DNA from 3 places in the Peribacillus sp. QJM3NY_7 genome. Region 3 is predicted to be linked to each of the others. Evidence: riboswitches for the same ligand, from Rfam matches in the RefSeq annotation. Region 3 holds a riboswitch; each other region holds the start of a gene.
The links. Region 3 has a riboswitch for preQ1 ahead of AC0VX1_RS02410 (QueT transporter family protein). Riboswitches for the same ligand answer to the same signal wherever they lie in the genome.

Region 1: linked by a shared signal. The riboswitch ahead of AC0VX1_RS19795 (VUT family protein) and the one ahead of AC0VX1_RS02410 (QueT transporter family protein) in region 3 are both predicted to bind preQ1.
Region 2: linked by a shared signal. The riboswitch ahead of queC (7-cyano-7-deazaguanine synthase QueC) and the one ahead of AC0VX1_RS02410 (QueT transporter family protein) in region 3 are both predicted to bind preQ1.

What each region holds. Positions count from the first base shown of each region.
Region 1 is NZ_CM149663.1:4,132,185-4,134,451, forward strand. It holds gene AC0VX1_RS19785 (PadR family transcriptional regulator) at 1-221, shown strand, start outside; gene AC0VX1_RS19790 (hypothetical protein) at 505-651, opposite strand; gene AC0VX1_RS19795 (VUT family protein) at 673-1,215, opposite strand; PreQ1 riboswitch class I at 1,266-1,308, opposite strand; gene AC0VX1_RS19800 (SRPBCC family protein) at 1,546-2,022, shown strand; gene AC0VX1_RS19805 (SRPBCC family protein) at 2,065-2,267, shown strand, end outside.
Region 2 is NZ_CM149663.1:4,136,776-4,139,042, reverse strand. It holds gene AC0VX1_RS19835 (hypothetical protein) at 366-581, opposite strand; PreQ1 riboswitch class I at 1,211-1,253, shown strand; gene queC (7-cyano-7-deazaguanine synthase QueC) at 1,309-1,974, shown strand; gene queD (6-carboxytetrahydropterin synthase QueD) at 1,974-2,267, shown strand, end outside.
Region 3 is NZ_CM149663.1:492,785-495,051, forward strand. It holds gene AC0VX1_RS02405 (TVP38/TMEM64 family protein) at 1-554, opposite strand, end outside; gene AC0VX1_RS02410 (QueT transporter family protein) at 678-1,163, opposite strand; PreQ1 riboswitch class I at 1,170-1,214, opposite strand; gene AC0VX1_RS02415 (YbaK/EbsC family protein) at 1,387-1,908, shown strand; gene AC0VX1_RS02420 (CBS domain-containing protein) at 2,013-2,267, shown strand, end outside.

The DNA of each region.
Region 1 (2,267 bases), 1.9 Mb from region 3:
AAATGAGCAAGGGCAACTATGAAATAAGTGAAGGCACCCTCTACCCTGCCCTTAAACGATTAGAAAAAAAAGAATTCATAAAAGGACATTGGAAAGAGTCCGAATCAGGCCGCAGGAAATATTATCATGTCACCGAAAATGGACAAACCGAACTTGAGCGGAAACGCGAATGCTTTTTCTTCCTGGAAAAATTAGTTCGAAAAAGCTCACAGCAATTCTAAACCAAATAAAAAGCTTCCTGCACTTAATGGAACGGCCCAGGAAGATTTTTTTGCTGTTTTACTCGTGAGTTTGGACTTTTACTCGTGAATTTGGACTGTTTACTCGTGAATTTCGCACGTTTACTCGTGAGTTTTGCTCTTTTACTCGTGAATTTCGTACTTTTACTCGTGAATTCGTACTGCACACTTAGTTCGCACGTTTACTCGTGAGTTTCGCACGTTTACTCGTGAATTTGGACTGTTTACTCGTGAGTCACTTCAATCACGCAAAAAAAGGACCAAATCAGGTCCTTTTTTTGTCTATTCCTTTATGCTTGCGATAATTGGCGCAGGAGAGCTTCATGCATTCCCCTTGTACATGCGGGCCATATTTTTCACGAAAGGCCTCGAGGCAATAGCATTTTTCTTCTTCTTTTTTGGTTCCATCCATCGAGTGCATCCCTCCTAGTATTTAACTGGAGACCACACGTTTCTCCAGTTCTACGTTGATTCGTCCCAACAATATGGCACCAATGGACTGAATGATCGTTTTAACGATGATTTGGCCGATGACCGCAGCGGGTACCGCTTCCCATGGCAATATATTGGCACCCAGAGGACTTAGGCCAATCACGACAAATATCACCGAATCGAAAAATCCTCCAACGATCCCGCTGTAAAACACCCTCCAACTCATCGGGAGCTTTAAACGGGTATAAATCTCCGTATCCGCTGTTTCTGCGACCACGAAGGATAATGCGGAAGCAAACACAATCAGTAACGTATCTCCTAATAAAAATGATACACATGCAGATAAAATAAGTGCAGTGACGATGCATATATAGGTCTTTGTGCGGCCGAATTTATTCTGGACCAGATCTCGGAAGATGAAGGTTCCCCCGATGAGCAATGTCCCCATCGGGATGATGAACATGCCAAAATGTAATGGCGCAAAAGCTGCTGTAACCACATTCGCCGTGATGATGGATACTAAATACAATAAAATTCTTAACATTTCTTGATTCTCCTTATACAGAAAAAACAGCACCCTAAGAAAGAGCCCTGTTCTCCTTAGTTTTTTTGAGAGGGTAGCTAGAACCTCTTCCGCCCGGGCGGATTATCATTTTCCTTATTCATCGTAGCTTGAAAGCGTTTGGAAATCAAGAAGTTTCCATACCGTCGATTTTAGTATGTTTTCGCGGTTACCGATTGATTTAGCCATTTATTTCAATGTCCTGTTTCCCCCTTTGCCGATTTCTGTCGCTTAAAACTGCTTGACCGGCTGTATACAAAAGCCGAAAATCAAAGATAGAGTCATGTACTTTATTTGGCGAGGAGAAAAAGAATGATGAAAAAAACTACGTTTGTCTATCCTATTTATATCGCAACTACACCAGAGAAGCTTTGGGAAGCCTTGACGAGTGGTGAAGTCACGAAGAAATACCACTTCGGATTACAAGTAAAGTCTGACTGGCAAGAAGGGTCAGCCGTTCAATATTTGCTGGATGATGGGCGGATTACTGATCATGGGCAAGTACTTAAATGCGAGCCGTTGCACCTGCTCTCGTTTACATGGATCATGGCAGGAGACGAAACCCCTCGCGAGCAGCCTACACGGGTCACTTTTGAATTACAGAAAATGGACGATTCGACTGTGAAGTTAACTCTTAGGCATGAGGAGCTATTGGAGACAGATTTCGTCTATGATGACAATACCTTTGAAGGCTTGAATAATGGATGGCCAGCCCTTTTAAGTAACCTGAAGAGCTTGCTTGAAACTGGACGGATCCTGCCGCCCATATCAGTAGACTGGGATAATTAAACGGAAACTATAAAAACACATTGAAAGAGAGTTGAGTTAGTTATGGATACTCAAATAATCACGAAATTCAAGATCGTCAAGCCAACGAATGAAGTGTTTGAAGCCATAGTGAATCCTGAAAAAATCGGGAATTTCTGGTTCTCATCGAGTTCGGAAAGATGGGAAAAAGGCCGGACGCCTACATTGAGATACAACGAATACGATGCTGAAGTGGTCATTCATGTATTGGAAGTAGAGGAAAATAG
Region 2 (2,267 bases), 1.9 Mb from region 3:
CTAACGACTCAATTAGTTGAACTCTTTTGAATATGGACAAAGATGAGTAAAAGAACACATCTCTTTTTTGTGATCTTTTCCGGTTTTTCCTTGGTAAATACCCATGGGTCTATAATTGACCTTTTACCTAAAAAATGAAATGAACTAAAGTTAACCCATTTCTTTTAAAAAATACCTAGTTTCTTCTATAGATATAGTGTTTATATAAGAATGAAAAATAAAAAAAGCCCAGAAGCATATCTGGGCTTTTGGCTTATATATTGTAAATGAATGGAATGGTCACGGATCTCCGTTATCATGGATAGATTTACCTTTTATGGGTCTTGAGTTACAGCATGGGTAGCTGATAATGGAAGGAATCCAGGTTAACTTGATTTCTTTCTCTCAGAAATCTCAAGGGTGGAGTCCTTTTTACCGCCATCAATCACATAAAATCTAGGAGCTAATCTCCTTTTTTTACGTTGATTGTCAGGATTCATCTTCATATAATTTTCGTATTCTTTGCGAAAGAATTCTTTGGTTTCCCGTTGCAATGCTTTTCTTTCGTTAAAATCTGCGATGAATTTGAAAAAACGTTTCATATGAATTCCTCCTTATGGGGTGAAAAGGTCTTAGTTTAATAGTAACATATCGTTGGTGAAGTTTAACCTTTTTTTGCAATTTTGGAGTGGAAATTATGTTTTTGTGTGAATAAAGTTGTGAATGGTTTGATTCGAGAAAAAGCATGTAATGGGTCCTTGCTGAGTAAGTGACCGTGCATGGTATTGAAAGGGAATGTCGGGATTTGCAGAAAGCGGGTATTGGAAGCAATGATTATTTGAGTTAAAATATTCCTTATATTCATTATACACTAAATATTCTGAAAACAAAGGAAAATATTCACTTCCAGCCGCTTTTGATAGATTTGCTTTTTTATGGTTCATTATTGTGTATAGTTATATATTCCCCGAATTTATGAAAATGAAACTTCCCTTATGTGGGAGGGAAAAAAGCAATTTCCCGTATACGGGCTTTAATGCTTTTCAAATTATTGGACCCCTTATCGATATTTTATTCACTTTTTTTTATCGGATTTTTAATGTGATTTTTAAGTAATGAAAAGTTAACCAAATTTGCCATCAGGTCTAATGTTCACTTTATATAAACATCTTGATTTCTTATCATTTTCAAGTTACTATTGACTTGGAAAAATATAATATTCCGCGTTAAGGCGGAAGAGGTTCTAGCTACCCTCTCAAAAAAACTAAGGAGAAACAGTGCTCTATTCTTAGGGTGCTGTTTTTTTCCGTAAAAAGGAGTTTTATAGAAATGAAGAAGAAAGAAAAGGCAGTGGTTGTGTTTAGCGGAGGACAGGACAGTACGACGTGCCTGTTTTGGGCATTGGAGAGATTTGAGGAAGTGGAAGCGGTGACGTTCGATTATAATCAGCGGCATAGCTTGGAAATCGAATGCGCTCAAAACATTGCCAAGGAATTGGGCGTGAACCATCATATCCTTGACATGTCGCTGCTGAACCAATTGGCACCGAATGCATTGACGAGAAGTGATATCGCAGTGGCGGACGGAGAAGAAGGGGAGCTGCCGTCGACGTTCGTGCCAGGGAGGAATTTGCTGTTCCTTTCGTTTGCCGGAGTGCTGGCGAGTCAGATTGGCGCTAAACATATTGTCACAGGAGTCTGTGAAACGGATTTCAGCGGATATCCTGACTGCCGCGATGTATTCATTAAATCGTTGAATGTGACCTTGAACTTATCGATGGACCAGTCATTCGTGATTGATACGCCGCTAATGTGGCTTAATAAAGAGGAAACATGGGAGCTTGCTGACCAGCTTGGCGCGTTCGACTTTGTCCGCGAAAAGACCCTGACTTGCTATAACGGAATCATCTCCGATGGCTGTGGAGATTGTCCGGCATGCAATCTGCGGAAAAAAGGACTGGATGACTATGTAAGCAGACGGAAGGTGCTTTCATGATGTACGGTTTTAAGATAGTGGATAAACTCCAAAAAATAGATGAAGATATTCAGCGCAGCCAATTGAAGTATACAAACAAGAGGGTTCTCGTGAGTAAGGAATTCACCTTTGACGCGGCGCACCACCTGCATGACTATGAAGGGAAATGCAAGAACCTGCATGGCCACACGTATAAAGTCATTTTCGGATTGAGCGGGTATACGGATTCACGCGGGTTGATGATAGATTTTGGGGACATCAAGAATATCTGGAAAAATGAAATCGAAATCCACCTGGATCATCGTTATTTGAAT
Region 3 (2,267 bases):
TGGTTCATTTCAACAGATAGCAGTCCATAGGGAATCAGTGCTAGGAAGAAAAAGTATATAAGGTTGCCAAGTGCCGTTGCCAATAAAAAGTCTTTGAAAGTGACGGTGCTGACTCCGGCTGCCAAGTTAATTAAGCTTGTTGGGATAAGCGGGAAAATCCTGCCTGTAAACACGTACATGAAGCCATGCTCCACTACAGACTCTTGCCACTTTTCACCAATCTTCTTTAAAAGAAGCTCCTGAAGCCAGTTTCTTGCTGCATAAAAAATGAATCCTGAGGCAACAACACTTGTAAACCAACTCCATAGATAGCCATATATGAATCCGAATATCGTGACATTGATGGTTAGGAGCAAAATTAAGGGGATGATTGTAAAAGAATTTTGTACAAACATCAATACGAATGTCACAATAAATGTAAGCAAAAGATTTTCCTTCAATATGCCAATAACAGAATCCAAATCACTTTTCCAAACCAAAGTGAACAGTTCTGCATTAGAGTATATAAAAATTGCGATTACAAGTAGACCGATTATGGTCAGGACTTTTTTCAAAGGGCCACCACCATTCTTACTAATAGTTTATCATTTTCAAGTTCGATGGTGAAAAAAAAGAGCTGCCGCATCATGCAGACAGCTCTTTTCCATTATAGTGGCTTAACGGCGCGAAGATTCCTTTTAAAGCCACTTTTCAAACTGAATTCTTTTGTTCATTCCATAAATGATTGGCGCTCCAATCAAAAGGACAACGAACTCACCGACAGCTGTAGTCATCCAGGTTAGCCAGAATGGCAAGCCAAAGGCAAGGTTCAGTTCAATTGCAATTAAAAACATTGTGAACGTGAAAAAGATAATCGTAGCGACCATACGTCCTTTAATGCCTTTTATGAAACGAGAAACATAAATGACAAGCAATAAGGCGAGCAGGGATTGGCCCACCCCAAAAATCAAATCATATGGCACCATCGGCGAAAAGAGCAGATTCGATATGAAGACTCCTCCAACGATACCGTAGATATACTTTTTATTGAATACAATCAGATGATTCAACATTTCCGGTACACGGAATTGGAACATCTCAAAAGCTATTGGTTTAAACACCAATGAGACCGCCACATACAAGGCAGCCAATAACCCGTTTATCACGAGTGTACGAACATTCATTTTACTCTCTCCCTAGTTTTTTATCGTGGGATGGTTACGAACCACGTGCAGGCGTTTACCCGATGATTAATAGTAGCCCATGTAAACTTGTTTCGTCAATTTGTAAAGAATGGTTTTAATTTATAGGTTTCCAATCAGATGAAGCAGCACAATTGGATTTTGAATTATTGCAATGAAGGATGATATTATTTCAATATGTACATAAAAAGGAGTGAATATTAATATGTCGATCGAAAGTGTCAAAAGCCATTTTAAACAATGGAATCGGGAAGGTGACGTAAAGGAGTTCGAAACATCTAGTGCCACGGTGATTGAGGCAGCGGAAACCATCGGTGTTATCCCAGCGCGGATTGCCAAGACCCTTTCCTTTAAAGGGGAAGGTGAACACGCGATTTTGGTCGTTGCCGCAGGGGACGCGAAAGTGGATAATAAGAAATTTCGTCAGACGTTCGGTTTCAAGGCACGAATGCTTTCACCTGATGAAGTGCTTGCACAGACCGGCCATGCAATCGGAGGCGTTTGCCCGTTTGGCCTGGCAAACGATTTAGCTGTTTTTCTTGATGTATCGATGAAGCGCTTCGAGTCATTGTTTCCGGCTTGCGGCAGTTCAAACTCTGCAATAGAACTTACACTCGCTGAATTATTTGAATATTCAGGTGCCAAGGATTGGGTGGATGTTTGTAAGGGGTGGGAAGAAAAGGGGAATGTGGAAACGGCGGCAGGAAATGCAGTTGATGGCATTTGATGAATGGGATGGAGTCCACTAAAGTGAACTTTATTTGGGGCCGCATTCATTTCTTTATTAAAGCGGAAAACGGGCAGAAAGTGTTCCAGATCGGAGGTTGAAAGATGTTAAATGGAAGCGAAAGAAAAAGCAATAGCAGCTATCTGAGTCTTAAAACTCTTTATGAAGAAAATATAACGGTTAAGAGCATTGCCCAGGAACTTGAGTTTTGCCATAAAAACGATCTGGCGCTGGATATCCAGAAAGCAATGAAAAAAAAGAATTTTGATATATTGGCAGTCCAAGATCAAGGGGAAATCATCGGATATATAGAAAGGCAAGAACTAGGTGAGGGAAGTATTTCTGAATATATGAGAAAC